Regions from separate parts of the Polaromonas sp. P1_F4 genome, predicted to be linked through region 1. Evidence: riboswitches for the same ligand, from Rfam matches in the RefSeq annotation. Region 1 holds a riboswitch; the other holds the start of a gene.
The links. A riboswitch is a leader RNA that binds a small molecule or an ion and turns the genes downstream of it on or off. The one in region 1 is predicted to bind S-adenosylhomocysteine.
Positions count from the first base shown of each region.

Region 1 (7,385 bases):
GTCGCGGCGCTGGGCCGCTACGACATGCTGCCCAACTACCTGAGCTCCGCGGACTACACGAAGTTTGCGCAAGACACAGTTGGGCGCGAAAAAGTGTTGATAGACAAGCTTGGGTTAGCCAAGCCCAACTGAAATAAGCACACCCCTATCGGGACTCACTGCGTGTAGTCCCTTTTCCCCTTGCAGGGGACGAGGCTTGCGGCCCGGCAAAGCCGGTTCCGCGGCCTCCTGGGCTTCTTCGGGTCTATTTGCTGACCGGGTTTGCCAAGACAAACAATTCGTCGGCTAACTGTTCCGCCAACGCGGGCTCTACGCCAGCACCAAAAATCAACCGGTAAATGATGGGGGCCATCATGTGGTCCAGCACCTGCTGCACGGTGGGTGTGGCGTCGCCGCGGGCCTGGGCGCGTTTGACCAGAACCGTGGCTTCGTTGCGGCGGTTTTTCAGGCAATTGGTTTCTTCTGATCCCGCCAGCGCGGCAGCGGCCTTCAGCAGTGAGGCATTGCCTGGCTTGTTGAGGTGGTTGATCAGTTCTTTGGCCCAGGCCGTGAGTTCGGCTTTCAGGTCGCCCGTCTCAGGCAGGGGGCGGTTCGGGTCCAGCCGCTGCTGGGCGGTTTCGCCGAGCAGGCCGTTCACGTCGCCCCAGCGCCGGTAAATGCTGGAAGCACTCACGCCGGCGCGCTCGGCCACGGCCGGCACGGTGACTTTGTCGCGGCCCTCCTGGGCAATCAGTTCTTCCAGCGCCTTGCGCACCACGATTTGCACCTGGGCGCTGCGTCCGCCGGGGCGTTTGTTCTGGGGCGTTTGGGAGGTGCTCATCAGGGCGAATTTTAGCCTAAAAGCAATGATGTTTGCGTTAATTTTGCAGTTGGCGTAGAATTTGCAAACGCAAATAAATTTGCTTTAAGAAAGTCGAGCGTTTCCCCATGACTGCACCAGCCGCCCCCTCTTTGCAATCATCACCCACCAAGGCCGCCCGCTGGCAACTGCCGCCCGCAGCCGCCTTCCCTCTGCTGGCGATCCTGCTGTTCGCGTTCTTCGTGGCGGGCAGTGCGCCGTCGCCGCTGTTTGTCGTGTTCCAGCAGCAGTGGGACTTTTCGCCCGCGCTGCTGACGGTGGCCTTTGCGATTTACGCGATTGCGCTGCTGGCCTCGCTGCTGGTGGCCGGCTCGCTGTCTGACCACATCGGCCGCCGGCCCGTGGTGTTTACCGCTTTGTTGCTGCAGGCCGGCGCGATGCTGACCTTTTTGCTGGCCGAAGGCATAGGCGGCATCATCGCCGCGCGCATCGTGCAGGGCATCGCCACCGGCATGGTCGGCGGCGCGCTGACGGCGGCGGTGGTGGAAGCCGCCCCCGCCGCGCAGAAACGCCTGGGCGCGATGATCGGCAGCGTTTCGCCGCTGGCGGGCTTGGCCGTGGGCGCGTTGCTCACCGGTATCGCCGTCAAGTTCACCTTGCACCCGGTGCCGCTGGTGTTCGGCGTGCTGGTCGCCATCTGCGTCGTGGGTGCGGTGGCCACGCTGTTCCTGCCCGAAAGCGTCACGCCGCGCCCCGGCGCGCTGGCTTCGCTGGTGCCGCGCATCTCGGTGCCGGTGCAGGCGCGCGCCGAATTTGTGCGCGGCGTGCCGACAATGCTGGCGGTGTGGTCGCTTGCGGGCCTGTACCTGTCGCTGGTGCCTTCCGTGCTGCAGCAAATCTTTGGCATCCACGACGGCATCGTTAACGGCCTGGCCATTGCGGCCTTCTTCGGCCTGGGCGCTGCTTCGCCGACTTTGTTGAGGCGCTTTTCGCCCGTGCGCATGAGCGCCATCGGCATGAGCTTGCTTGCCGTGGGCGCAGGTCTGGTGGTCCTGTCGCTGGTCACCCGTTCCGTGGCGCTGTTTTTCGCGGGGACGGCGCTGGCCGGTTTCGGCGGCGGCTCGGCTTTCTCCGCGCAGGTGCAGACGCTGGCGCCGATGGCACAGCCGCACCAGCGAGCGGAGTTGTTTTCTGCGCTGTACGCCATCAGCTACCTGGCCTTCAGCGTGCCCGCCATGCTGGCAGGCCGCTTGATCGCGCCGCTGGGCTTGCCTGCCACGGTAGAGGGTTATGCCGCGCTGGTTCTGGCGGTAGCGGCTCTCGGCGCCTGGTTGCGCTGGGGCTCAGTGCGCCGCCAATATAGCTAACCCCTGCTGACGCTCACTTCGTGTAGCGTCCCCTCCCCTTCAGGGGACGGTGCCTGCGGCCGGGCAAAGCCCGATCCGCGGCACCCGCTGAGGTAACGCGGGGCAGCCGCGGTTGTTAATCCAGTAAAGCGCGCGCCATTTCGGTGAAACCTGCGCCGCGCTCGCCCTGGGTGACATAGCGCGGCAGGTGCGCCAGCTGCGGCACAAAGCGCGCGATGTTGGCCACACCCACGCTGTTGGCAAAGGTCTTGAACATCAGCTGGTCGTTGGTCGAATCGCCCACATAGACCCATTGATCCATCTCGGCGTCCAGGTCGCGCTGCCAGAGCTGCCGGACTATCCAGCGCGCGCCTTCGAGCTTGTTGTGGTTGCCATACCAGCCGTTGATGTGGATGCTGCTGACGGTGGCGTGCATGCCCTCGCTTTTCATCAGCGCCACCACCGCAGCGATTTGCGCGTCGCTCAAATGCACAAACTCACTGTGATCGATGGCGATGTCGGTTTCGCGGCCCGGCGAGTCGGTGGCGCGGGTGATGCCTGGCAGCTCGCGCTCGATGCGCGCCAGCACGGCCTGCATGCGGGCGAAGTTGGCGTCGCGAGTCGCCGCATCCTGTTGATACAGCTTTGATAGCGGCTTGCGCCCGTCCTGCTTGGTCTGCCGGCCATTTTCCTGTTCGGAAAGCAGCGCCACCGCACCGTTTTCGGCCACGATGGCATCCACCGGCCAGGTCACTGCGAAGGGTTCGCTCCAGCCCACCGGCCGTCCTGTGATGGCCACGACCTTGAAACCTCGCGCTTTCAATTCGCCCAGCGCAGCCAGCGCATCGGCCGTGATGGCGCCTTCAGTGGTCAGGGTGTCGTCGATGTCGGTGAAGACGCCGGTGATGCGGCGCCGCTGGCTGTCCGGCCAGGTGTTCAGTTCTTGCATGGTGAAATTTTCGCACTGAATGTGGCCCCCACGCTCCCCCACTTCGTGTGGGTCGCTGCCCCCCGAGGGGGCCGCCCGCCTGTGGCCCGGCAAAGCCGGTTCCACGGCTCATGCTGGCTTGAAGATTCAGGGCGGATGCAGCGGGAGTATTTCACCAGTGGGGGCCGAGGGTCCGGCTTTGCCGGCCCCAGGCGCCGCCCCCTTGAGGGGGGAACGGGCTACACGCCAGTGAGCCTGGACGGGGGTGATTTGTTATAATCATGGCTTCCTGAGGAGCGTTGCAACCCACTCCATGTGGTCTAGGCTCAGGACTTTCATTTGCAACCACGCTCACCCGCATGTGCTTTCAAACCGGGTGAGGCTAACAACAAACTCCCCGATTGACGTACAGGCTCGTGGCTATTTTGCCCAGTTTGACCTATGACTTTTGGAGTTACCAAATGAGCGCCGTCCTGAAACCTTCCACCGACTACACCATTGCCGATATTTCGCTTGCCGCCTGGGGCCGCAAGGAACTGAACATCGCGCAAACCGAAATGCCCGGCCTGATGGCCATCCGCGAAGAATTCGCGAAGGCGCAGCCGCTCAAGGGCGCACGCATCACCGGTTCGCTGCACATGACGATTCAGACCGGCGTGCTGATCGAAACCCTGCAGGCCCTGGGCGCTGAAGTGCGCTGGGCTTCGTGCAACATCTTCTCGACGCAGGACCACGCTGCCGCCGCGATCGCCGCCGCCGGCACGCCGGTGTTCGCCATCAAGGGCGAAACCCTGGCCGACTACTGGGACTACACCCACAAGATCTTCGAATTCAGCGGTGCCAAGGGCACGCCTGAAGAAGGCCCCAACATGATCCTGGACGACGGCGGCGACGCAACGCTGCTGATGCACCTGGGCACCAAGGCCGAAAAAGACGCCAGCCTCATTTCCAAGCCCGGCAGCGAAGAAGAAATCTGCCTGTTCAACTCGATCAAGGCCAAGCTCGCGCAAGACCCGACCTGGTACAGCCGCCGCCTGAAGAACATCATCGGTGTGACCGAAGAAACCACCACCGGCGTGTTGCGTTTGAATGAAATGTCGGCCAAGGGCACGCTGGCCCTGCGCGCCATCAACGTGAACGATTCCGTCACCAAGTCCAAGTTCGACAACCTGTACGGCTGCCGCGAATCCCTGGTTGACGCCATCAAGCGCGCCACCGACGTGATGGTCGCCGGCAAGGTTGCACTGGTTGCCGGCTACGGCGACGTGGGCAAGGGCTCTGCACAAGCCTTGCGCGCCCTGAGCGCCCAGGTGTGGGTGACCGAGATCGACCCGATCAACGCCCTGCAGGCCGCGATGGAAGGCTACAAGGTCGTGACCATGGAATACGCCGCCGACAAGGCTGACATTTTTGTGTCCGCCACCGGCAACAAGAACGTCATCACCTATGAGCACATGGCGAAGATGAAAGACCAGGCCATCGTCTGCAACATCGGCCATTTCGACAACGAAATCGACGTTGCTGCACTCGAAAAATGCACCTGGGAAGAGATCAAGCCGCAAGTCGACCACGTGATCTTCCCGGACGGCAAGCGCATCATCCTGCTGGCCAAGGGCCGCCTGGTCAACCTCGGCTGCGGCACCGGCCACCCGAGCTTCGTGATGTCGTCGAGCTTTGCGAACCAGACGATCGCACAGATCGAGCTCTTCACCAAAAAAGACGCTTACGAAGTGGGCAAGGTCTATGTGCTGCCCAAGCATCTTGACGAAAAGGTCGCCCGTTTGCACCTGAAGAAGGTTGGCGCTGTGCTGACCGAGTTGAGCGACGAGCAGGCTGCGTACATCGGTGTCAGCAAAGCAGGCCCGTACAAAGCCAACACCTACCGCTACTGATCCCGCGCTACTGCGCGGCCGTGATGCGTCGTTGCGGGTCCCTCCATGAATCCTCACGTACCTCCAGTACGCTCCGGTTCATGGGTCCTCCCGCGCCTAGCCTGACGGCCGCTCGCGACGCGCTGAGCCCTTTTTTTCTGGAACTACATGCGCGCTGACCTATTCCTCGTCGAACACGGCCATGCCGCCACCCGCTCCCAGGCCCAGCGCCTGATTGCGTCGGGTGTGCAGTGGCGTCCTGAAAGCGACGCTGCCTGGAAGAAGGTCGCCAAGAACGGCGACGAGATTCCGCCCGGCGCTGAACTGCAGTTGCTGGACACCACCGAAGCCAAGTACATCTCGCGCGGCGGGCTCAAGCTCGAAGGCGCGCTGAAAGCGACCGGCCTGAAGGTGGATGGCTTGCGCTGCCTTGACGTGGGCCAGTCCACCGGCGGCTTTACCGACTGCCTGCTGCAGCACGGCGCCATGCAGGTGGTGGGCGTTGATGTGGGCCATGGCCAGCTGCACGCCAGCCTGCGTGAAGACCCGCGTGTGGTTTGCGTCGAGGGTCTGAATGCCCGTTCCATGACCGCCGCCGACCTGGTGGCCGGCCATGCGGGCGACAGCGGCGACATGGATTTTCCGGATGACTTCGATGGCGATGGGGATGACGCCGACCTGGATGAAGCGAGCCTGGCCGCAGAAGCCAACTTCGACTTCCTGACGGGCGACCTGTCTTTCATCTCGCTCACGCTGGTATTGCCCGCCGTGGTTCGCCTGCTCAAACCCGGCGGCGACCTGCTCATGCTGGTCAAGCCGCAGTTTGAATTGCAGCCTGGCCAGATCGGCAAGGGCGGCATCGTGCGCGACCCGGCGCATTTCGAGTTTGTCGAAAAGCGCTTGCGCGACGCCTGCGCAGCGCTGGGGCTGGAAGTGAAAGCCTGGCTGCAGTCACCCATTGAAGGCGGCGACGGCAACCGCGAATTTTTTATCCAGGCCGTCAAGGGCCAGGACGTGGCGGGCGAAGACCAGCCGCTGCCGGCCGCGCCGCAGCGCAAGGTGGCCAAGCGCGTGCCACGCAGCGAAATGCGCGCCTCCCGCGCGCCGCACGAAGACTCCGAACTTGCGCATGCCGGCCAACCTGGCCCTGCACGTGGCAAACGGCGTGACAACAAAACCGATACGACAAACAACGACGAGTGAGATCCGTGATGAGCCTGAACCTTCCCCTCAGTTTTGAATTTTTCCCGCCCAAGACACCTGAAGGCGCCGAGAAGCTGCGTGTGGCGCGCCAGGCGCTGTATGCGCACAAGCCCGAGTTCTGCTCGGTGACGTTTGGCGCGGGCGGTTCCACGCAGGACGGCACCTTTGGTACGGTGAGCGAGATCCTGGCCGAAGGCGTGGCGGCGGCCTGCCATTTCTCGTGCGTGGGTGCGACCAGGGCCACCGTGCGCCAGCAACTCACCACCTTGCAGATCATGGGCGTGAAGCGTCTGGTGGCCCTGCGCGGCGACCTGCCCAGCGGCTACGGTGCTGGCGGCGAGTTCCATTACGCCAGCGACCTGGTGGCGTTTATCCGCGCCGAAACCGGCGACGCCTTCCACATCGAAGTGGCCGCCTACCCGGAGATCCATCCCCAGGCCAGATCGGCCGACGCTGACCTGCAGGCCTTTGTGCAAAAGGTCAAGGCCGGCGCCAACTCGGCGATCACCCAATATTTCTTCAACGCCGACGCCTACTATCGTTTTGTCGACGACGCGCAGGCCCTGGGCGTGGACGTGCCCATCGTCCCCGGCATCATGCCGATCACCAGTTCCACGCAGCTCATGCGTTTTTCCGATGCCTGCGGCGCTGAGATTCCGCGCTGGATCCGCCTGCGCCTGCAGGGCTTTGGCGACGACACCGCGTCCATCAAGAGCTTCGGCCTTGATGTGATCAGCGGTTTGTGCGAGCAGCTCTACGCAGCCGGCGTGCCCGGCATCCATTTCTACACGATGAACCAGGCCGCAGCGACGACCGAAATCATCGGGCGACTGCAGCGCGCCTGAGGCCGCCATCCATGCTGCAGGGGGCCTGCCGGTCTGCCGTCACCCTCAGCGCTGCGGTGCTGCTGGCCCTGCTGGCCGCGTGTACCACGCCGCCGTCCAACAAGTCATCCACCGCGCCGGGCGCTGGTACTGCTGCACCGGTGCCGCGTCCTTCACGTCCCGCCACCGATGCATCACCCGTGATCGGTGAGATGGCCGACGAGGTGCCGCCTTCTGCCGCTGCACCCAGGCCGTCGCTGCTGGCCGGCGAAGTGCCCCGCGAATTCCAGCGCGGCCAGGCTTCCTGGTACGGCCCGCGTTTTAACGGCCGGCGCACCGCCAGCGGAGAACGCTTTGACATGCAGGAGTTCACCGCTGCGCACCGCACGCTGCCTTTTGGCACCATGGTGCGTG
Region 1 is NZ_JBFUBP010000015.1:69,458-76,842, reverse strand. Features, by position in the region: gene AC1DYQ_RS21765 (Bug family tripartite tricarboxylate transporter substrate binding protein) at 1-132, shown strand, start outside; gene AC1DYQ_RS21760 (TetR/AcrR family transcriptional regulator) at 245-820, opposite strand; gene AC1DYQ_RS21755 (MFS transporter) at 928-2,166, shown strand; gene AC1DYQ_RS21750 (HAD-IIB family hydrolase) at 2,282-3,094, opposite strand; S-adenosyl-L-homocysteine riboswitch at 3,359-3,433, shown strand; gene ahcY (adenosylhomocysteinase) at 3,535-4,965, shown strand; gene AC1DYQ_RS21740 (TlyA family RNA methyltransferase) at 5,113-6,147, shown strand; gene metF (methylenetetrahydrofolate reductase [NAD(P)H]) at 6,156-6,992, shown strand; gene AC1DYQ_RS21730 (septal ring lytic transglycosylase RlpA family protein) at 7,004-7,385, shown strand, end outside.

Region 2 (7,385 bases), on a different contig from region 1:
CAGCGGCCACATCGGCACCTGCTTTTTGTTGGCGTGCTGGGTGCGCACCTTGTCGTAGTCGGTGTAGAGCTCTTCGATGTATTTAGCAGCCTGGTCGGAGAGCAGGCTTTGCGCCACGCTCACGCTTCGGGACGCATCAGGCACATACACCACCGGGCCTTCGTAATGCGGGGAGATCTTGACGGCCGTGTGCACGCGGCTGGTGGTGGCGCCGCCAATAAGCAGCGGGATCTTTTTGATGCGGAAATGGTCGTCCTTCTGCATCTCGGCCGCCACATATTGCATTTCTTCCAGGCTGGGCGTGATGAGGCCCGACAGGCCGACGATGTCGGCGCCCTCGACCTTGGCGCGCGCGAGGATCTCATGGCAGGGCACCATCACGCCCATGTTGACGACCTCGAAGTTGTTGCACTGCAAGACCACCGTCACGATGTTCTTGCCAATGTCGTGCACATCACCCTTGACCGTGGCGATGATGATCTTGCCTTTGGTCTTGACGTCACCGCCGGCGGCTTCGAGCAGCAGCTTTTCGGCTTCGATGTAGGGCAGCAAATGCGCCACGGCCTGCTTCATCACACGGGCGCTTTTGACGACCTGGGGTAAAAACATCTTGCCCTGACCGAACAGGTCACCGACGATGTTCATGCCGTCCATCAACGGTCCTTCAATCACATGCAGCGGCCGGCCGCCCTCTGCAAGGATCTCCTGGTAGACCTCTTCGGTGTCGGTCACGATGTGCTCGTTCATGCCGTGGACCAGCGCGTGCGACAGGCGCTGGCGCACCGGCAGGGCACGCCACTCGTTTTTCTTGCTGTCGTCCTTGGCGCCGCTTTTGGCGGTTTCCGCCACTTCGATCAGGCGTTCACTGGGAGTGAGTTCGGGCTCGCCTGGCTTATAGACCGGTGTGCGGTTGAGCACCACGTCTTCGACGCGCTCGCGCAGCACCGGATCGAGGTCGTCATACACGCCGACCATGCCGGCGTTAACGATGCCCATGTCCATGCCGGCCTGGATCGCGTGGTACAGGAACACGGTGTGGATGGCTTCACGCACCGGGTCGTTGCCGCGAAAGCTGAAGGACACGTTGGACACGCCGCCAGAAACCTTGGCGCCCGGGAGGTTCTGCTTGATCCAGCGCGTGGCGTTGATGAAATCGACCGCGTAGTTGTTGTGCTCTTCGATGCCGGTGGCGATCGCAAAAATGTTCGGATCGAAGATGATGTCTTCGGGCGGAAAGTCCAGCTCATCGACCAGCACGCGGTAGGCGCGCTCGCAGATTTCGACTTTGCGCTCATAGGTGTCGGCCTGGCCTTTTTCATCAAAAGCCATCACCACCGCCGCCGCGCCATAGCGCTTGAGCAGTTTGGCCTGCTGCCTGAAGGGCTCCAGGCCCTCTTTCATCGAGATCGAGTTGACGATGCCCTTGCCCTGGATGCAGCGCAGGCCGGCTTCGATGACGCTCCACTTGGAGCTGTCGATCATGATGGGCACGCGGGCGATGTCGGGCTCGCTGGCGATCAGGTTCAGGAAGCGCACCATGGCGGCCTGGCTGTCCAGCATGGCCTCGTCCATGTTGATATCGATGATCTGGGCGCCGTTTTCGACCTGCTGACGGGCCACGGCCAGCGCCTGCTCGTATTCACCGTTGAGGATCATGCGGGCGAAGGCCTTGGAGCCGGTGACGTTGGTGCGCTCGCCAATATTGACAAACAGCGTGCCCGCACCGATGGCGACCGGCTCCAGGCCGGACAGCTTCATGGGGGGAACATTGGGTAAAGATTCAGTTTCAGACACGGACTCACCTTGAGGCAAAGGTGAGCGTCGTTGCCGCAGGGGCCGCCGGAAGCCGCCGCCTGTAACCCAAGCCTGACGAACGCTTGTGTTCGCTGCAACGCTCCTTGGGTTACCATCATTTTAAGGGCTGAACGCCGCCCGCGCCATATCCTTGCGCCAATGGCAAGAGATACCAACAAAAGTCCAGGGGATAGCCGGAGCCACCATGTTTGAAAACCTGTTCGGCAGAAAACAGAAGGGAACGCCCGATGCGCCCGAGTCCATGCGTCCCAAAGACCGCATGCGGGCCATTGAGGGCTCCAGCACGGCCGAGCTTGCCGCCAGGCTGCTGATTGCACCAACCGCCCTGATGCAGCTCACGCCCGAAGAGGCTTTCACTGTCGTCAGCTACATGACGCCGCGCAGGATTTCCGAGGGAACGACCTTCATCCGCGAAGGCGACAAGAGCGATACCGGTTATATGGTGCTGCTGCTCGAAGGCGAAGTCACCGTCGAAAGCATTGTGGTCAGCCGCCGCACGCCGGTCACCATCACGGTGCTGGGCCCCGGCAGCCTGATCGGCGAAATGGGCCTGGTCGACGGCCAGGCGCGGCTGGCATCATGCACTGCCAGCAGCGACGTGAGCTGCGCCGTGCTGTCGCGCGCAGCGCTTGAAAAAATGGGGGAAGAGCAACCGGTGACTGCGGCCAAACTGATGTTTGCCGTTTCGCTGCGCATCGCCGAACGGCTGCGCGACACCAGCGAAAAACTCAAGATGTACAGCCAGCTGGTACAAGCCATGCAGCAGGAAATCGACCGGCTGATGCCGGGCTGATTTCCGTCTGGCAGAAAAGCGGGGATGGCGGCAGGCTGGCCGCCCTTTCGATTTAGTCGAGCTTGATTTTGGCGACCTTGATCAGGCGTCCATAGTCGGCGTGCTCTTTCATCACCATGTAGGCAAAGTCGGCAGAGCTCATGGGGCTGGGGGTAGCGCTCATGCGTGCAAACTTTTCCGCGGTATCGGGCGTGTTGAGCGCGTCGGCGAATGCCCGCTGAAGCTGGTCTGCCGTGGCTTTGGGAAGGTTGGCCGGGCCAAAGATGCCGAACCAGGTGCTGATGTGAAAGCCGGGCAACACGTCATTGATGGTCGGAATTTCCGTGAAGCTGCTGGAGCGGTTGATGGTGGTCACGCCAAAAGCGACCAGCTTGCCCGACTTGATGTTGGCGCTGGCAGAGGCCAGGTTGTCGAACATCAGGTCGGTCTGGCCGGACAGCAGGCCAGCCTGCGCCTGGGCCGAGCCGCTGGAAGGCAGGTGCACCACGCTGATCTTGGCCAGGCTTTTAAACAGCTCGCCCGCGAGGTGGCCGGCGCTTCCATTGCCGCCGGAGGCATAGTTCAGCCGGCCGGGATTCTTGCGTGCGTAGGCAATCAGGTCCTTGGTGTCCTTGATTTTCAGCCGCCTGGCCGTTTCGGCATTCATGACCAGCACGTTCGGCACCCGCGCCACCAACGTGATGGGCGTGAAGTCCTTCAATGCGTCGTAGGGCATGTTCGGGTAGAGCCACGGGTTGATGGCATGGGTGGCCACCGCCCCCATCACCAGCGTATGGCCGTCTGCAGGCGCCTTGGCGACGAGGGCCGCACCCACGTTTCCGCCGGACCCCGGCCGGTTGTCAACCGTGACTTCGGTTTTGAGCAGGGGACGCAGCTTCTCGGCCAGGATGCGCGCAGCGTTGTCCAGCGGGCCGCCGGCTGGATAGGGCACGACGATCGTCACCGGTTTTTGGGGCGACAGTTGCGCATGGCCTGCGAAAGCCGTCATCGCCAATATGAATGCCGCTGCGGCCTTGATGAATAAACCCACCTTCATGATTTCCTTGGTTGTGTTGTGTTGCGTTGTTTTGCCGAACCATCAACGCTGCAAGGCGCAGCGCCGGAGAATGAAAACAGGGTTCGGCAAAGGGGCCTGACTATAGCCGCGAAATATGACTTTTCGGGATATGACCGGACACGCCATCTCGTATGCATACTTATTAATTACACGTACGTTGGGGTCGGGAAAGCGGCTTTTTTCAGCCACCCGACCGGCATCACCCGGAAATGATGCGGGGCAGCGCTGCCCTCAGGCGGCCTCTTTGTAGAAGGCGCCGCGCTGCAAGGAGCGGCTGGCAACCGGCGCAACCGCGTGGGCGATGGCACCTATGTGATCCGGCGTGGTGCCGCAGCAACCGCCCACGATGTTGACAAGGCCTTCTTCGGCAAACTCGCGCAGCAGGCGAGACGTCACGTCGGGCGTTTCGTCAAAGCCGGTATCGCTCATGGGGTTGGGCAGGCCGGCATTGGGGTAGCAGCTGATGAAGGTATCGCCCGCCACGCGAGCCAACTCCTGGATGTAAGGGCGCATCAGGGTGGCGCCCAGTGCGCAGTTGAGGCCGACCGCCAGTGGTGCGGCATGGCGCACGCTGTGCCAGAAGGCCGTCACGGTCTGCCCGCTCAGGATGCGGCCCGAAGCGTCGGTCACGGTGCCGCTGATGATCAGGGGCAGGCGCTCGCCGGAGTTGTCAAAGTACTCATCTATGGCAAACAGCGCGGCCTTGGCGTTGAGCGTGTCGAAGATGGTTTCGACCAGCAGCACGTCGCTGCCGCCCTTGACCAGTGCCTCCGTCTGTTCGTAATAGGCCTTGCGCAACTCCTCGAAACTGGTGTTGCGCGCGCCCGGGTCGTTCACGTCGGGGCTGATGCTGGCCGTCTTTGGCGTAGGTCCAAGGGCGCCGACGACAAAACGCGGCTTGTCGGGCGTTGAAAACTTGTCGCAAGCGGCACGGGCGATGCGGGCCGACTCGTAATTCATCTCGACGGCCAGGCCGGCCATGTCGTAGTCGGCCTGCGCCACGGTCGTCGCGCCGAAGGTATTGGTTTCAATCATGTCGGCGCCCGCAGCCAGGTAGCCCTCATGGATGTCCTGGATCACGTCGGGGCGTGTCAGGCTCAACAACTCGTTGTTGCCCTTCACGTCTTTGTGGAAGTCCTTGAAGCGTTCGCCGCGATACTGGGCCTCGTTGAGCTTGAAGCGCTGGATCATGGTGCCCATCGCACCGTCAAGAATGGCGATGCGTTGTTCCAGGATGGCCGGCAGTTGCTGCCCGCGGGTGTAGATGATTGGCTTCATGCCCCGATTTTAAGGCGCTGCGTCATTTCCAGCGGACCCGCAGATAGCGCCCCTGTTTTCAGCCGGGCATTCTGCGTCGGATAAGGCTCCAAGCCAGCATAAGCCGTGGAACCGGCTTTGCCGGGCCACAGGCGGGCGGCCCCCGAGGGGCTGGAGCCCGCGTCTCCAAGCCTGCCTGCGCAGGCTTGGACGGGCGACAGAGGCGAAGCGTCTCGCGAGACGCGGCCTGCAAGGCCTCGGGAGCTACACGAAGTGAGCGACCGTGGGGGCTTAGACTATCAGCCCCGACTATGAAAAACTTTCAACCCAAAGAAGCCTGGACCTGGCTGCAGGCACACCCTGACGCGCTGTTTGTGGACGTGCGCATGGAGATCGAGTCGCTGTACGTCGGCCGCCCGCCGGGCGTGGTCAACGTGCCGTGGTACGAATACCCCGACCTGCAGCCGGACCCGCAAAAGTTCGCCGATGCCGTGGCACGTGAAGCCGCCGGCAAGGCGCAGCCGGTGCTGCTGATCTGCCGCTCCGGCAAGCGCACGCTGGACGCCGGCAAGGCCCTGGAAGCAGCCGGCTTTTCTGATGTGCAGCATGTGGTGCACGGCTTTGAAGGCGAGCTGGACGAACAGTTTCAGCGCTCCACACTTTCCGGCTGGCGGTTTGACGGCTTGCCCTGGGAGCAGATGTAGCCGGTGCACACGATTATTTATGCATCAAACAGGCCTCCGGCCCATATGTGACGAGCGCAAGCAGCTACCTTTTTCATAGCATCCATTTTTTCACCGCCCCCGACTTTCTGGCCTAAAACCTTGTCTTCACTGCCCATTTCCCCGCCCCCGCCGACGTCCCTGGACGTGCTTGGCCGGGTTTTTGGCTATGACAGCTTCCGCGGGCCGCAGGAAGCCATCGTGGACCACGTGGTGCGCGGCGGGGATGCTCTGGTGCTGATGCCCACCGGCGGAGGCAAGTCGCTGTGCTACCAGATTCCGGCCATCGTGCGGCAAAACGCCGGCCACGGGGTCACGGTGGTGATCTCGCCGCTGATTGCGCTGATGCATGACCAGGTGGGCGCCCTGCATGAGGCCGGGGTGTCCGCTGCATTTTTAAATTCGACGCAAAGCTTTGAGGAAAGCAGCCAGCTTGAAAAGCAGCTGCTGCGCAACGAGCTGACGCTGCTTTACGCGGCACCCGAGCGCATCAACACACCGCGCATGAAAGGCCTGCTCGGCTCACTGCATGAACGCGGCCTGCTCAGCCTGTTTGCGATTGACGAAGCGCACTGCGTGAGCCAGTGGGGCCACGACTTCCGGCCCGAATACCGGTCCTTGAGCCTGCTGCACGAAACCTTCCCGAACGTGCCGCGTATCGCGCTGACGGCGACCGCGGATGCACTGACACGGCAGGACATGATCGAGCGGCTCAAGCTCGAAGATGCCCGCGCGTTTGTCAGCAGCTTTGACCGGCCGAACATCCGCTACACCATCGTCGAAAAAACCGATGCCACGCGCCAGCTGCTGCGCTTCATTGAAAGCGAACACGCCGGAGAAGCCGGCATTGTGTATTGCCAGTCGCGCAAACGCGTGGAGGAAATTGCCGAAGCCCTGCAGGACGCCGGCCTCAAGGCCATGGCCTACCACGCCGGCCTGGACAGTGCCCTGCGCCAGCAGCGGCAAGACCGCTTCCTGCGCGAGGAAGGCACGGTGATGGTCGCGACGATTGCTTTCGGCATGGGCATCGACAAACCCGACGTGCGTTTTGTCGCGCACCTGGACATGCCAAAAAACATCGAAGGCTATTACCAGGAAACAGGCCGTGCCGGCCGCGACGGCCTGCCGGCCAATGCCTGGATGACGTACGGCCTGCAGGACGTGGTGAACCAGCGCCGCATGATAGACACCAGCGAGGCCGCCAGCGAAGAGTTCAAGCAGGTCATGCGCGGCAAGCTCGACGCCCTGCTGACGCTGGCTGAAGACACGCGCTGCCGCCGGGTCAGCCTGCTGGGCTATTTCGGCGAAGACAGCCAGCCCTGCGGTAACTGTGACAACTGCCTGAACCCACCAGCCGTGTGGGACGCGACCGAGGCCGCACGCAAGATGCTCAGCTGCATTTACCGCGTGCAGCAGGCCAGCGGTATCAGTTTCGGCGCCGGCCACCTGATGGACATCCTGCGCGGCAAAGCCACTGAAAAAGTACTGCAGCACGGCCATGACAAGCTCAGCACCTTCGGCATCGGCGCCGACCTGGCCGAAGTGCAATGGCGCGGCGTGTTGCGCCAGCTGATCGCCAAGGGCATGGTGCGGGTCGACCCCGACGCATTCAACACACTGCAGCTGCTACCCGATGCGCGCCAGGTGCTCAAGGGCGAGGTCAGCGTGATGCTGCGCGAGCAGTCAGCCGGCACCGGTGAACGGCGCAAAGGCAGTTCCAAAAAAAGCACCAAGACCTCCG
Region 2 is NZ_JBFUBP010000008.1:135,244-142,628, reverse strand. Features, by position in the region: gene metH (methionine synthase) at 1-1,794, opposite strand, end outside; S-adenosyl-L-homocysteine riboswitch at 1,810-1,906, opposite strand; gene AC1DYQ_RS16735 (Crp/Fnr family transcriptional regulator) at 2,000-2,608, shown strand; gene AC1DYQ_RS16730 (Bug family tripartite tricarboxylate transporter substrate binding protein) at 2,661-3,644, opposite strand; gene AC1DYQ_RS16725 (homocysteine S-methyltransferase family protein) at 3,897-4,943, opposite strand; gene AC1DYQ_RS16720 (rhodanese-like domain-containing protein) at 5,234-5,626, shown strand; gene recQ (DNA helicase RecQ) at 5,747-7,385, shown strand, end outside.
Region 2: it holds a riboswitch for S-adenosylhomocysteine, as region 1 does, so the genes downstream of both, metH (methionine synthase) here and ahcY (adenosylhomocysteinase) in region 1, are expected to answer to the same signal.